Regions from separate parts of the Streptomyces sp. NBC_01013 genome, predicted to be linked through region 1. Evidence: riboswitches for the same ligand, from Rfam matches in the RefSeq annotation. Region 1 holds a riboswitch; each other region holds the start of a gene.

Region 1 (3,543 bases):
GATCGCTCCGTGCTCGGCCCACGAATCGGCCGGACGGGCCGGCTGCTCGACCGCGTACATCCAGGCGGTCTTGTGCCGGAGCTGGGTGAGCATCGCAATCAGGCCGGGACTGCCGGAGGCCTGCGCGAGCGTCTCGTGGAACCAGCCACCCAGGGAGCGCAGGTCGTCGCCCTCCCCCCTGCGGGCACGCTCCTGACCGAGCCTGACCAGGCCGCGCAGCACCTTGAGGTGGGCATCCGTACGGCGGTGCGCGGCCCGGGCCGCACCCAGGGGCTCCAGGAGCATCCGGACCTCCAGGAGGTCGGCGGCCTCCTGCTCGGTCGGCTCGGCGACGCAGGCTCCGGCGTGCCTGCGGGTGACCACGAACCCCTCGGATTCCAGGGTGCGCAGCGCTTCCCGCACCGGGACGCGGGAGACCCCGTAACGGCGCGCGAGCACCTCCTCGGTGAGTCGGCTGCCGCGTTCGAAGACACCCGAGACGATGTCTTCACGGATTGCCGTGCATACCGAATGCGCCGGAATGCGCATGTCCGAACCTCCGCCTTAATCCCCGCGAAACGCGGCCGATCGACGCCTGTCCTGCGACTCTATTGCAATGCGGTCGCATTTCCGACGGCGGGTGGAAATTCATGAATATCTTTTGGTCCCCGGCCGTTCCCGCACGGCCGGTGCGGACCGGTGCGGCACGCGGACACGACGAAGGCCCCGGCGTGACGCCGGGGCCTTCACCGAGGGGTCCTGCGGTCGGTCAGACGGAGAGGCCGTGCGCGCGCAGGTAGGCGACCGGGTCCATGTCGGAGCCGTACGAGGGCGTGGTGCGGGCCTCGAAGTGGAGGTGCGGGCCGGTCGAGTTGCCGGTGGAGCCGGAGAGGCCGATCTGCCCGCCGGCTGCGACGGTCTGGCCGACGGACACGCCGATCGAGGAGAGGTGGCCGTACTGGGTGTACGTACCGTCCGTCATCCGCAGCACGATGTTGTTGCCGTACGCCCCGCCCCAGCCGGCCTCGACGACCGTGCCGGCGCCGACGGCCACGACGGAGCTGCCGGACGCGGCGTGGAAGTCGATGCCGGAGTGACTGCCGGAGGACCAGAGCGAGCCACTGGACTTGTATCCGGTGCTCACGTACGAACCGGCGACGGGGAGCTGGAAGGAGCCGAGCCGGGCGCGCTCGGCGGCGCGGGCGGCGCGGGCGGCGCTCTCGCGGGCCTCCTCGGCGCGGGCGGCGGCCTTCGCCTTCGCGGCAGCCTTGGCCTCCGCCTGCTTCTTCGCCTCGGCCTTCTTCTTGGCCGCGGCCTCGGCCTTCTTCGCGGCGACGTCGGCCTGGTGCTGCTGTGCGTCCGCCTGCGCGTCGATCCGGTCGGCGAGGGTGTCCTCGATGGCGATGACCTGGGTGAGGCCGGTGTCGCTGACGGCGGGAGTGCCGGATTCGGCGGCGAGGGCCGGGGAAGCCAGTCCACCGATGACACCGGTGGTGGCCAGGGTCGCGATGCCGACGGCCTTCGCGCCGCTGCGCGTCAGACGGTTCGGGGCACGGTGCTTCCCGGTGGCACGGGTGAACGCCATGAAGTGGCTGGTCCTTTCCTTCCTTCTCGCCTACCGGGTTAGCTGACGGGTTCGGAGCAGGAAGGTCTCCTACGGATTCCCCGGCCTCGTGGGAGGCACGCGGGCGTCCGATTCACCCCAGGGACTTCATGGGTCCCCGGCTCCCCAGGCTCGCGCCTGACGGGGACTCGGCGATGACTGCCCGGTACGTCACGGATGCGGCATACGAGTGGCGGACAGCCGAGCCGACGCTAGACGGGGGCGCTTCCCCCCACCAAACGGACAGGGCGCTTTGTAGCGCATCCCACAGGGCAGACAGGCAACCTCCCCCATAAAGCAGACAAAGCGGAAGGCCCTGGCGGAGACTGCTCCGCCAGGGCCTTCCGATTGCCTCGGTACCAGCCGAAATATCTGCCGGCTCAGCCGGTGACGACCGACACCTCACCGATGCCGAGTGCCCGGACCGGGTCGGCGATCTGCGCGGCGTCCCCCACCAGGACCGTCACCAGACGGTCCTCCGGGAAGGCGTTGACCACGGCCGCCGTCGCTTCCACCGTGCCGGTGTCGGCGAGGCGCGCGTAGAGCTGCGCCTGGTAGTCGTCCGGGAGATGCTGCTCCACCTGGTCGGCGAGGGTGCCCGCGACGGAGGCCGCCGTCTCGAACTTCAGCGGGGCGACACCCACGAGGTTCTGCACGGCCGTCTCGCGCTCGGCGTCCGTCAGCCCTTCGGCCGCCAGGGTCCGCAGGACCTTCCACAGGTCCTCCAGCGCCGGGCCGGTGGACTCCGTGTCCACGGAACCGCTGATGGCGAGCATCGCGGCGCCCGTCGCCCCGGAGGCGGAGTCCGGGGCGGAGGAGCGCAGCACCTGACCGAAGGCCCGCACACCGTAGGTGTAGCCCTTCTCCTCGCGCAGCACCCGGTCGAGCCGGGAGGTGAGCGTGCCGCCCAGGCAGTACGTGCCCAGCACCTGGGCCGGCCAGACGCTGTCGTGCCGGTCGGCGCCGATCCGGCCGATCAGCAGCTGCGTCTGCACCGCGCCGGGGCGGTCGACGATCACCACGCGGCCCGCGTCGTCGGCGGTGATCGGCGGGACGGGGCGGGGCTCAGCGGTGTTGCCCGACCAGTCGCCGACGGTGTCGGCGAGCAGCGCGTCCAGCTCGATGCCCGTGAGGTCCCCCACGACCACGGCCGTCGCGGTGGACGGGCGGACGTGGGCGTCGTAGAAGGCGCGCACGGCCGCGGAGTCGATCCGGGCCACGGTCTCCTCGGTGCCCTGCCGGGGGCGCGACATACGGGCCGTGGCGGGGAAGAGCTCCTTGGAGAGCTGCTTGGCGGCGCGCCTGGCCGGATTGGCCTGCTCGTGCGGGATCTCGTCCAGCCGGTTGCCCACCAGTCGCTCGATCTCGCTCTCGGCGAAGGCCGGCGCCCGCAGCGCCTCGGCGACCAGGCCGAGCGCCTTGGCCAGCCGGGAGGCCGGAACCTCCAGGGAGACCCGGACACCGGGATGGTCGGCGTGGGCGTCCAGAGTGGCGCCGCAGCGCTCCAGCTCGGCGGCGAACTCCTCGGCGCTGCGCTTGTCGGTGCCCTCGGACAGGGCGCGCGACATGATCGTGGCGACTCCGTCCAGGCCCTCGGGCTCGGCGTCCAGCGGTGCGTCGAGGAAGATCTCGACGGCGACGACCTGCTGGCCGGGGCGGTGGCAGCGCAGCACCGTGAGGCCGTTGGGCAGGGAGCCGCGCTCGGGTGCGGGAAAGGCCCAGGGCCTGGCCACACCGGGGGCGGGCTGCGGGTGGTACTCCATCGAAACTCCAGTCGCGGCAGCGTCGGTCACTTGTCCGCTCCTTCGTGCGCGTCGGTGTCGGTGGCGGCCTCGTCCGCCTCTTCGGCGGACTCGGCGGGCTCGAGGGGCTCGTAGACCAGCACCGCCCGGTTGTCGGGCCGCAACTGGGCCCTGGCAGCCGCCTTGACCTCCTCGGCGGTCACGTCGAGCACCCGGTGC
Region 2 (3,543 bases), 3.1 Mb from region 1:
GTCCTCGGTCTCGCCGGAACGGTGCGACATCATGCACTTGAAGCCGTTGCGCTGGGCCAGCTCGACGGCGTCCAGGGTCTCGGTCAGCGAACCGATCTGGTTGACCTTGACGAGCAGGGCGTTGGCGGAGCCCTCCTCGATGCCGCGGGCCAGACGCTCCGGGTTGGTGACGAAGAGGTCGTCTCCGACGATCTGCACCTTGGCGCCGATCTTGTCGGTGATGACCTTCCAGCCGGCCCAGTCGTCCTCGTACAGCGGGTCCTCGATGGAGACCAGCGGGTACGCGGAGACGAGCTCCTCGTAGTACTCGGTCATCTCGGCGGCCGAGCGGGACTTGCCCTCGAACTCGTACTTGCCGTCCTTGTAGAACTCCGAGGCGGCGACGTCGAGCGCGAGCGCGATGTCCTTGCCCGGGGCGTAGCCGGCTTCCTTGATGGCCTCGACGATGAGGTCGAGGGCGGCGCGGTTGGACTCCAGGTTCGGCGCGAAGCCGCCCTCGTCACCGAGGCCGGTGGACAGGCCCTTGGTCTTCAGGACCTTCTTCAGCGTGTGGTAGACCTCGGCGCCCCAACGCAGGGCCTCCGAGAAGGACTCCGCGCCGATCGGGGCGATCATGAACTCCTGGATGTCCACGTTGGAGTCGGCGTGCGACCCACCGTTGAGGATGTTCATCATCGGGACGGGCAGCAGGTGCGCGTTCGGGCCACCGAGGTAGCGGAACAGCGGCAGGTCCGAGGCCTCGGAGGCGGCGTGGGCCACGGCGAGCGAGACGCCGAGGATGGCGTTGGCGCCGAGCGAGCCCTTGTTCTCCGTGGCGTCCAGGTCGAACATCGCCTGGTCGATCAGCCGCTGCTCGGTCGCGTCGTAGCCGACGAGCTCCGGGCCGATCTGCTCGATCACGGCGAGGACGGCCTTCTCGACGCCCTTGCCGTGGTAGCGGTTGGGGTCTCCGTCGCGAAGCTCAATGGCCTCGAACGCGCCGGTGGAGGCGCCGGACGGCACGGCAGCACGGCCCGTGCTGCCGTCGTCGAGGCCGACCTCGACCTCGACCGTGGGGTTTCCGCGGGAGTCGAGGATTTCCCTGGCTACGACGACGTCGATGGACGGCACGAGGCATCTCCTTCTGGGATATGACGCTGGTGGTGCAGGGTCGCTTTGGCCTTGCGACAAGAGCCTAACCGGCCGGGCCGCCCCAACCGGCCGACCGCCCGTCCCCTGGGACGAAAAAGGACTCAAGGGCGGGCACAGCGGGGCAAAAGGCCAGAATTTTACTGGCCAGTAACTACAACAGTTGAACGCGTCCGCCGAAACCGGCCGACCCCGACCCGGTGCGCAGGGGGAAGGTGCGCACCGGGCCGGGGCGGCCGGAGTGATCAGCGAGGAGAGATCGCCACTACTTCGTCAGGTGGAGCTGCTGACCCGGGTAGATCAGGTCCGCGTCCGTGACGATGTCCTTGTTCAGCTTGAACAGCTGCTCCCAGCCGCCCTCGACCTTGTGGTCGGCGGCGATCTTGCTCAGGGAGTCACCGGTCACGACCTTGTACTCGCCGTCACCCTTCTCGACCTTCTTGCCGGTCGGGGTGGTGACGGTCTTCGACTCGGCCTTGGGGGCGGTCGAACGGTCCGAGCGGTTGGTGGCGGGGGCCTCGGTGCGCTCGGCCTTCTTCGGCTCGGCCTTCTGGACCGGCGCCTCCTGCTTGGGGGCGGCCTCGGTCTTGGCGGAGGAGCCGGTGTCGACACCCGGGTCGACACCGTCGTTGCTCAGGTTGCCGGCACCGGCACAGGACCAGGCGCCCGGACCCTGCATGTCGAGGAGCTTCTCGGCGACGGCGATCTGCTGGGACTTGGTGGCCAGGTCGGCGCGTGCCGCGTACTGCGTACCGCCGGCGGCCGCCCAGCTGGACTGCGAGAACTGCAGACCGCCGTAGTAGCCGTTGCCGGTGTTGATGGACCAGTTGCCACCGGACTCGCACTGGGCGACGGCGTCCCACGTGGACACGGAGGCGGCGGAGGCGCCGGTCGCACCCATCAGGGGCACGGCGATGGCGGCACCGGCGACACCGGCGAGCGTGGCGATACGGACGGCCTTGGACGGGCGACGGTGCTTGTTGCCCTTGCTGTTGAGCAGCATCGAGACTTCTCCTCACCGACGCCTGCGAGGTGAGCTGTCGGGTTCGGGCCAAGTGAGTTGCCCGGTCGCACGTCCTAGCGCACGACTTCACCCCAAGCCGGTCCTGATGCGTCCTGCGACGATCGGGCCCGGCGCCTACCTGGGTCCCCCGCTCCTGCCTACGGCGCTTTACGCGTCTGTTCCCTTCGACCGACGGCAGGATTCGGCGTGACGGTCGACGGGGCCCGCGGTGCGAGCGGTTCCGACCGTAAACACACCCAACCCTCATATCCAAAGATGGACATACCGGATGAACAGCCCTTCCGGGCACCCGAAGAAGCACTGTTTGTGCAGGTGAGGAGGGATGCGGCGGGACCTCCCGGACAAGATGCGCCAGTTCACGCAAAGAGACCCATGTCTCACTTAGTCAAAAGTGGGACATAGGCCTCTTAACTACCCCAACTTCAGGGGTGTTTTCAGCTGATCATCAGACTGCGCTCATTCGGCCTTCACGCCGAGTTCGAGGCTCTGGCCAGGCAGGATGAGGTCCGGGTCGGACCCCACTTCCGCCTTGTTGGTCTCGTACAGCTGTGTCCACCCACCAGGCAGCTCCTGTGCATCAGCAATCGCCCACAGGTTGTCGCCCGCGCGGACGGTGTACGTACCGTCAGCAGCCGGAATCCCGGTGTCGCGTGCGTCACCGTCACCGCGCGAGGCGTGCCGCCCCGCGTCCCGGTCACTGCCGCGGCCGCTCTCCCGGGTCCCCTCGGGGGCGGGCGTGCCGCGGTGCTTGCCGGCCTTCTCCTGGCCCTCCGAGGGGGCCTTCGTGGCAGAGGAGGAGTCGCCCGGGGGCGTGGCGGAGGGCGTGGCCGACGAGGATGCGGACGCATCCGGCTTCCCGGTCCCGCCCTTGGCGCCGTCTGCGGACTTCGACGCCCCCTCCTCTGACGCGTCGTCCGACGCACCGGCGTCCCCGGAGGGGTCGGCGCTCGCGGACGGGTCCGCGCTTGCGGCGGGGTCGACGGACGGGGTGCTGCCCGGGTCCACGCCCGGCAGACCGGTGTCCGCGACGAGGCCCGAGATGACCGCGCAGCTGGGCCACGCCTTCGGCCCCTGGTCCTCCAGGAGCTTCTCCGCCACGGCGATCTGCTGCGAGCGGCTGGCGAGGTCGGCACGCTCGGCGTAGGACTCGCCGCCGTACGACTTCCAGACCTCCTGGGAGAACTGGAGCCCGCCGTAGTAGCCGTTGCCGAGGTCGGCGCTCCACATGCCGCCGCTCTCGCACTCGGCCACCCGGTCCCAGGTCGAGGCGTCGGCGGCGTGCGCACCTGCCGCACCGAGCAGCGGGATGGCGATGGCCGAGCCGGTCACGCCTGCGGCGACGACGATCGCGGGTGCCTGCCGAGGGCGACGGTGTCTGCCGTTCGCGGAGC
Region 3 (3,543 bases), 1.3 Mb from region 1:
CTTGCCGCGCAGATGGCGCAGCACGGGAACGTTGCGGGTGTCGAAGCCGGTGGTGACCATGACCGTGCCCACCGACCGGGTCAGGTCGGCCACCGCGCGCTCGAAGCGCTCGGCCACGTCGTCGGGGTCGGTGCCCGGCCGGATGATGTCGTTGCCGCCCGCGCAAAAGCTCACCAGATCTGGGGCGAGTTCCTTGGCGCGCGGCACCTGCTCCTCGACGATCTGGTCGAGGAGGCGTCCTCGTACGGCGAGATTGGCGTACCTGAAGTTTCCGTGCGTGGTGCCTGTCGCCGCACCGAGGTCCGGGAGCTGGTCCGCGAGGAGTACCGCGAACCGGTCCGCCCAGCCGACGAGGGTTCCGCCCGGGCCGGGGTCACCGACTCCCTCGGTGAAGCTGTCGCCAATCGCCGCGTACGACCCGATGGCGCCCTTTTGGTTGATGACGCCCTGCTGGATGTTGTTCGAATCGTCTGCCACAAGGGCATATCCTGCACCGCCGAATGTGACCTACGCGACCGTATTATGGGGTTGACGGGTGGTGAGATAGACCACCCAGTCAGTTTTTGGTAAAGGGGGAATAAGTGCGAGTGCTTCCTCAGCACGGACCCCCCGGCACACGGGCCATGAGCAGAGGGACGGTGCGCCGCCGCGCACCGTCCCTCTATGCATTGCTCAGACCCGGGTCACCGGACCGCTGTTGCCTGGATCAGACGTTGATCCCGTGCGACGCCAGGTAGGCGATCGGGTCGATGTCCGAGCCGTAGGCCGGACCCGTGCGGACCTCGAAGTGGAGGTGCGGGCCGGTGGCGTTGCCGGTGGCGCCGGAGAGGCCGACCTGCTGGCCCGCGGTCACGGTCTGGCCGGCCGAGACCGACAGCGAGGACATGTGGCCGTACTGCGAGTAGTGGCCGTCGGCGTGCTTGATGACGACCTCGTTGCCGTACGCGCCGCCCCAGCCGGCGGTGACGACGGTGCCGGAGGTGATCGCCTTCACGCTCGTGCCGGTGGACACGGGGAAGTCGATGCCGGTGTGGCTGCCGCTGGACCAGTTGGCACCGGAGGCGCGGTAGGCGGTGGTGTGGTTGCCCGGGACCGGGTGGACGTAACCGGAGTCGTTGCTCTGGGTGGCCGGGGCCGAGGTCTCCTCGGACGACGGGGCGTCGGAGGAGGACGAGTCGGAGACCGGGGCGGCCTTGGTCTCAGCCTTGACCGGAGCCTTCGACGGAGTGGTGGAGCCCGTGGAGGTGGTCGAGGCGTGACCCCAGGCCTTGCCGCCGAGGGTCAGCTTCATGCCCGGGAAGATCAGGCTCGGGTCGTCGCCGACGACCTTGCGGTTGTCCTGGTACAGCTTCTCCCAGCCACCCTTGAGCTTGTGCTGGACAGCGATCTTCGACAGGTAGTCACCGGAGACCACGGTGTACGTCGTGGAGCCGGCCTGCTTCTGTGCCACCGGCTTGGCCGGAGTGGCGTGCGCGGCAGCGGCCGAGCTCGAGGCGGCGGGAGCGGACTGCTCCGCGGCGTTGGCACCGGTGGCGCCGAGCAGCGGAAGCGCGATGACGGCCCCGCCGGCACTCGCGACGACGACGCCACGGGCGATCGTGCTGGACTTGGGACGGCGGTGCTTACCCGATATGGGCATGAAGGTTTTCCTCTCCGGCGCCTACGAGGTGAGCTGTCGGGTTCGGACTGGAGATGTCCGGTCGCGACTGGCGCGACTTCACCCCGAGCCGACCGGATTCCCGGTCGGCGGCTTACCTGGTTCCCCCGCTCCTGCCACGCGGTGAGTGGGTGCGAATTCCGGGCGGCGGCAGGATTAGGCGGTCCGTCCGGATTGCAGAGAACGTAAACGAGCCGGGACGGCGGAAACAAGCCACGGGTTCCACGGGGGATTCCGCGCGGAGAAATCGGCGAGGAATTCCGGTCACACTCCGTGGATTACGGATCTTGGCTTTCCGCACCGTGCAAGGAATGCCCGGCAGCCCCACCGCCACACACCGTCACGGATATGATCCCGCTCACGAGAGGGTGACCATCTCCCGCATAAGTAGGGCATGTTCGGCTAAATATCCCAATACGGACATGTCATGCCCATCGCCTCCTCCTCATCGGGACGTCAGCGTGGATGCACCCCCTCCCAGCGAGCCCCCCAGACGCCTCATCCAGGCACGAAGTGCGGGCGCGGCCAGGATGATTGCCAGACGAATCAATGTCGTATCGTCACGAGAGTGGACCCGCGGGCGACACGCGCCGGCGACAGAGCCCCCAGGAGTGACCGTGACGCAGCAGCTGCCGCAGACCCCGTCGACGGAGCCCGAGCTGGCAGGTGTCCGCAATTTCCGTGACGTCGGCGGCCTGCCCACCTCGGACGGCCGCCGGGTGCGGTACGGGCGGCTCTACCGCAGCGGTCACCTGGCACACGCCACGGCCGAGGACGCCGCGTTCCTCGCCGGTCTGGGCCTGCACACCGTCTTCGACTTCCGCAACATGGCCGACCACAAACTGGACGGTCTGGACGTCGAACTTCCGGGAGTGCGCAATGTGAGCATCCCGCTGAGCGACCCGGCGGACGGCGCGGAGTTCTGGCGGATGGTGCGCGACGGCAACATGGAAGAGCTGCGGTCGATCCTGGCCGACGGCAAGGGGATGCACCGCATGATCGCTTCCTACCGCCGGATCATCCTGGACCGCACGGCCGAACACAGCCGGGTGCTGCATGCGCTGGCCGAGGACAGCGTGCCCGCCCTGATGCACTGCGCCGCCGGCAAGGACCGTGCGGGGCTCTCGATCGCGGTGTCCCTCCTCGCCGTCGGTGTCGAGCGCGAGGCCATCGAGGCCGACTACCTCAAGTCCAACGACGCGCACCGCCGCTACAAGGTCCGCCGCAGCGACACCTCCCCCGCCGGAATGTCCCCCGAGGTGATGGAGCTGCTCAATCCGCTCTTCGGCGCCCACGCCGACTACCTCGCCGCCGCCTTCACCACGATCGACGAGACCTGGGGCAGCACCGACCGCTACCTCGCCGACGGCCTCAAGATCACCCCGGAGACCCGCGAGCGACTGCGCGAGCGACTGCTCGACTGAGGGCCGTACAACCCGGATCCGCCGGATCGGCCCAAGGCCTTCGGACCGCCCGAGCCCGGCCCGATCCGGACGAGAGGTTCGGGTCCGGCCGTCCGGGCGGAGACCGCCGCTACTGGTTGTGCATCCCCACCGCGAACAGCAGATAGAGGAAGCCCGCGATGACATGCCCGGCCACCAGGTAGGCGAAGAGCCTGATGACGAGCCCCCGAGGCATCTTCTTCTCCTGCGGGTCGTACTTCTTGGGCCGGGCCGGGCTGAGCGGGTCGTAGTTCTCGGAATCGGACATGGCAGGTCCTCTCTGGCCACCGGCGGGCCGGCGGCGGGGACGGCGAATCAGCGACGGTGGATCCCGCTGCCGAGACACAGCTCGGCGGCGGGGCTCTGCAGCAGGGTGTGGACGAAGAGCAGCTCGGCGCCGTCGCGGTCCAGGGCCGCGATCCGGTGCGGGGTGAGCGAGTCGAA
Region 4 (3,543 bases), 1.9 Mb from region 1:
GGAACAGCCGCGAGGCCGGCGTCGGCGGCGGTGTCCTGGAGCTCGCCCTCGTAGGTGTCCCGGGAGACGAGGTTGTAGTGCGGCTGCAGTGCCACGTAGCGGGCGAGCCCCTCGCGCTCCGAGAAGTCCAGCGAGGCGCGCAGTCGCTGCGAGCTGATGTTGGACGCGGCGATCTCGCGGACCTTGCCGTCCTTCACCAGCTGGTCGAGTGCGGTGATGATCTCCTCGACCGGGACCGTCTCGTCGTCGAAGTGCGTGTAATAGAGGTCGATGTGGTCGGTGCCGAGCCGGCGCAGGGACTCCTCGGCGGCGGCCTTGATGGTGGTGGCGGAGAGCCCCTTGTACGCGGGGTGTGCGCCGACCTTGGTGGCCACGACGATGTCGGAGCGGTTTCCGCGCGCGGCGAGCCACTTGCCGATGAGGGTCTCCGACTCTCCGCCCTCGTTGCCGAGGACCCACGCCGAGTAGGAGTCGGCGGTGTCGACGAAGTTGCCGCCGGCCGCCGCGTACGCGTCGAGGACGGCGAAGGACTGCGCCTCGTCGGCGGTCCAGCCGAAGACGTTGCCTCCGAGGGCGAGCGGGAAGACCTGGAGGCCGGAGGAGCCGAGCTTGCGGAGAGAAGTCATGAAGGGAACAACCGCTGTCACGGGTTCCGCTATTCCGTGGCCGATACATCTGAACCGGCCCGAGAGTGGACGGACACGGACCGGCAGCCCTGACGTCGGGGGGTGAGCGTCAGGGCTGCCGGGGCGATGGGCCGGAGAACCCGGCGGGGGGGAACGGTCTCAGACCGTGAGGCCCCGCGCGGTCAGCCAGGGCATCGGGTCGATGCCGGTGCCGTCCGGGGTGTGGACCTCCAGGTGGAGGTGCGGGCCGGTCACGTTGCCGGTCGCGCCGACGCGCCCGATGGTGTCGCCCGTCGTGACCTTCTGGCCGATGCTGACATCGATCGAGGACTGGTGGCAGAACCACAGCTCCGTGCCGTCCTCCAGCTCCAGGACCGTGCGGTAGCCGTAGGAACCGGAGTAGCCGGCCGACGTGACCGTGCCGGTGTGGATGGCCTTGATCGGGGTACCGGTCGGCGCCGCGAAGTCGAGGCCCGTGTGGTAGCCGGAGGACCACATCGATCCGGCCTCGCCGAAGGTCGAGGTGATCGTGTACGAAGAGGTGGGGATGGCGTAGCTGGCGGCGAGCTTGGCCAGTCGCAGGGCCTCCGCCTTCTTCGCCGCCTCCTCCGCCGCCTTCTTCTTCTCGGCGGCGATCTTGGCCTCGGCGGCGTCCTGCTGCTTCTTCGCCTCGGCTGCGGCCTTCTCCGCTGCGGCCTTCTCCGCGACCGCCTTCACCTCGGCGTCGGCGGCGTCCTGCTGCTGCTCGGCCTGCTGGAGGATGCGGGCGCGGAGTGCCTCACCGGCGTCGGTGGTGCCCTGCTCGGCCTCGGCGGTGGTGATACCCGCCGTCGTCAGCGGAGCGGAAGCGGTCTCGGCCGCGGCCTTCTCCGCCGCGGACTCGGTCTCGCCCGAGAACAGTGCGCCGACACCCGGGAGGGACTTGGCGTCAGGGAGATTGTCCGCGATGGAATCGGGAAGAGAAATGGAGACCGGCGGCTTGCTCTGGGCGGTGGCCATGCCACCCGCACCGACGGCCGCGATGACGCCGACGCCGAGGACGGTGGAGCTGCGAGCCAGACCATTGCGCTGCTTGGCGACGCGGTGCTTGCCGCGCACCGGCCGAATGGACTCCTCGGTGGGATTCCATTCCTCCCAGGTCCTGTCGGGCCCGGAGTCGTCGGCGCGGAAGTCGTTGCCGAAGTCGCTGCCCCGATCGGTCCCGTAATCGGTCGCGTAGGCGGCCCCGTACTCCGTACCGAAAGTGGTGGCGGGCCGGGTCGCGAAGTCATCGCCGTACTCGGACCCGAACCGGGAGGGAGCTTCGGGGGCAGGCTTGTTGGACGCCACTGGGGCGCACTCCTTTCCTTCCTTCTCGCCTACCGGGTTAGCTGACGGGTTCGGAGCAGGAAGGTCTCCTACGGGTGCCTCAGCCTCGTCACGAGACAGAGATGCCCGATTCACCCCATGTAGGTGGTTCCCCGGTTCCCTTGCGGAATTCGGCGCTCGCGCACGGTGCCGCCACTGACGGCGGCTGGGACAACCGCGCTGCGTTATCGAACGTTAATAGACACCGGGGTCCGATTCCAAGCCGTTCCCACTGATCGTTCACGTCTTTGGCCTGGACTTTACGGGACACAACCGGGCGGAATCGGGCGAGTTGATCGCCAGTCAACCGGTAGCCGCTTTCTGACGTTGCGTCAAATGTTATGCGGAGTGGTGCTCTTCAGTTACGGACGGTGGTATCGCCGGCCGGCAGCACCGCACCCACCCGCCCCAGGGGCTGACCGGCGGGCCTTGCGTACGGACCTTGAAGCCATGCTCACCCGATCCCACCCCCCAGGCCCACGATCTTCACGGTCCTGCGCCGGTCGGGCTGGCCCTCGGCCGGTCGCCCGACCGCGAGCAGCGCCATGTCGTCCGTCGACTCGCCACCGGTGTGCAGCCGCACGTCGTCGGTCAGCGCGGAGAGCAGCTCCTCGGGCCCCGGGAAGATCCGGCCCCGCAGCCGTTCGGCGGGGTCGTAGAAGACCCCTTCGTCGTCACGGGCCTCGGAGAGGCCGTCCGTATAGAGGAGGAGCGTCGCCCCGGCGGGCAGATCCCACACATCGGCCCGGTCCGGCCACACCCCCAGGTCCATCCCCAGCGGCAACGCCGGCACCGAAGGAGCGAGCACCTCCAGTGCCCCGTCCGCGTGCAGCAGCAGCGGCTCGGGATGGCCCCGGTTGACGATCCGCACCCGGGTCGAGCCCGGAGGGATCTCCGCGAGCACGGCAGTGATGAAGCCCTCGACCGCGTCGAGGCCGCCGCGCCGGCTCGACTCCCGAGCGAGTGCGCGCTCCAGACGCTGCGCCACGTCCTCCAGGGTCTTCGCCTCCTCGGCCGCCTCCCGGAAGGCCCCGATGACGACCGCCACCGCTTCCACGGCGTCCAGACCCTTTCCGCGCACGTCCCCGACCACCAGTCGCACCCCCTGCGGGGTGTCCGTCACCGAGAACAGGTCACCGCCGACGAACTCGTCCGCCTGCGCCGCTTCGTACCGCGCGGCCACGTGAAGCCCGCCGATCCGCTCGGACGGCGTCGGCAGCACCGCCCGCATGGCGGTCTCCGCGATGACGCGTGCCGAGGCCAGCTGCTCGTTGCTGCGCCGCACGACCCCGTTGATCACGACGGCGAGGACGGAGACGGTGAGGACGGTCAGGAGTTCGATCGAGGGCACGACCTGGATCAGGCTGCCGCTGGAGATCCGCAGCCCGACGACCGCCAGCAGCGCGGCGACGCCGGTACGGACGGTGCTGGCCAGCGAGAAGAACGGCGCGGCGATCAGCGGGGCCGCCGCGAACAACGGGATGGCCGTGAAGGCGGGCGGGGTGAGGGCGTCGAACAACAGGCCCCCGGCGATCATCAGCGCCGGCAGCGCCCGGACGAACCGGCGGGT

Evidence for each region. A riboswitch is a leader RNA that binds a small molecule or an ion and turns the genes downstream of it on or off. The one in region 1 is predicted to bind cyclic di-AMP.
Region 2: another riboswitch for cyclic di-AMP. It lies ahead of OG538_RS22230 (transglycosylase family protein); the one in region 1 lies ahead of OG538_RS08500 (M23 family metallopeptidase).
Region 3: another riboswitch for cyclic di-AMP. It lies ahead of OG538_RS03110 (peptidoglycan DD-metalloendopeptidase family protein); the one in region 1 lies ahead of OG538_RS08500 (M23 family metallopeptidase).
Region 4: another riboswitch for cyclic di-AMP. It lies ahead of OG538_RS16890 (M23 family metallopeptidase); the one in region 1 lies ahead of OG538_RS08500 (M23 family metallopeptidase).

The regions. Positions count from the first base shown of each region.
Region 1 covers NZ_CP108687.1:1,989,383-1,992,925, forward strand. The annotation lists gene OG538_RS08495 (GntR family transcriptional regulator) at 1-528, opposite strand, end outside; gene OG538_RS08500 (M23 family metallopeptidase) at 749-1,564, opposite strand; cyclic di-AMP (ydaO/yuaA leader) riboswitch at 1,577-1,747, opposite strand; gene OG538_RS08505 (M16 family metallopeptidase) at 1,963-3,345, opposite strand; gene OG538_RS08510 (M16 family metallopeptidase) at 3,372-3,543, opposite strand, start outside.
Region 2 covers NZ_CP108687.1:5,099,902-5,103,444, reverse strand. The annotation lists gene eno (phosphopyruvate hydratase) at 1-1,110, opposite strand, end outside; gene OG538_RS22230 (transglycosylase family protein) at 1,394-2,131, opposite strand; cyclic di-AMP (ydaO/yuaA leader) riboswitch at 2,136-2,307, opposite strand; gene OG538_RS22225 (transglycosylase family protein) at 2,609-3,543, opposite strand, start outside.
Region 3 covers NZ_CP108687.1:720,125-723,667, forward strand. The annotation lists gene OG538_RS03105 (SGNH/GDSL hydrolase family protein) at 1-477, opposite strand, end outside; gene OG538_RS03110 (peptidoglycan DD-metalloendopeptidase family protein) at 707-1,639, opposite strand; cyclic di-AMP (ydaO/yuaA leader) riboswitch at 1,645-1,801, opposite strand; gene OG538_RS03115 (tyrosine-protein phosphatase) at 2,275-3,081, shown strand; gene OG538_RS03120 (DUF6126 family protein) at 3,191-3,367, opposite strand; gene OG538_RS03125 (XRE family transcriptional regulator) at 3,415-3,543, opposite strand, start outside.
Region 4 covers NZ_CP108687.1:3,922,098-3,925,640, forward strand. The annotation lists gene OG538_RS16885 (aldo/keto reductase) at 1-626, opposite strand, end outside; gene OG538_RS16890 (M23 family metallopeptidase) at 786-1,955, opposite strand; cyclic di-AMP (ydaO/yuaA leader) riboswitch at 1,967-2,120, opposite strand; gene OG538_RS16895 (PP2C family protein-serine/threonine phosphatase) at 2,428-3,543, opposite strand, start outside.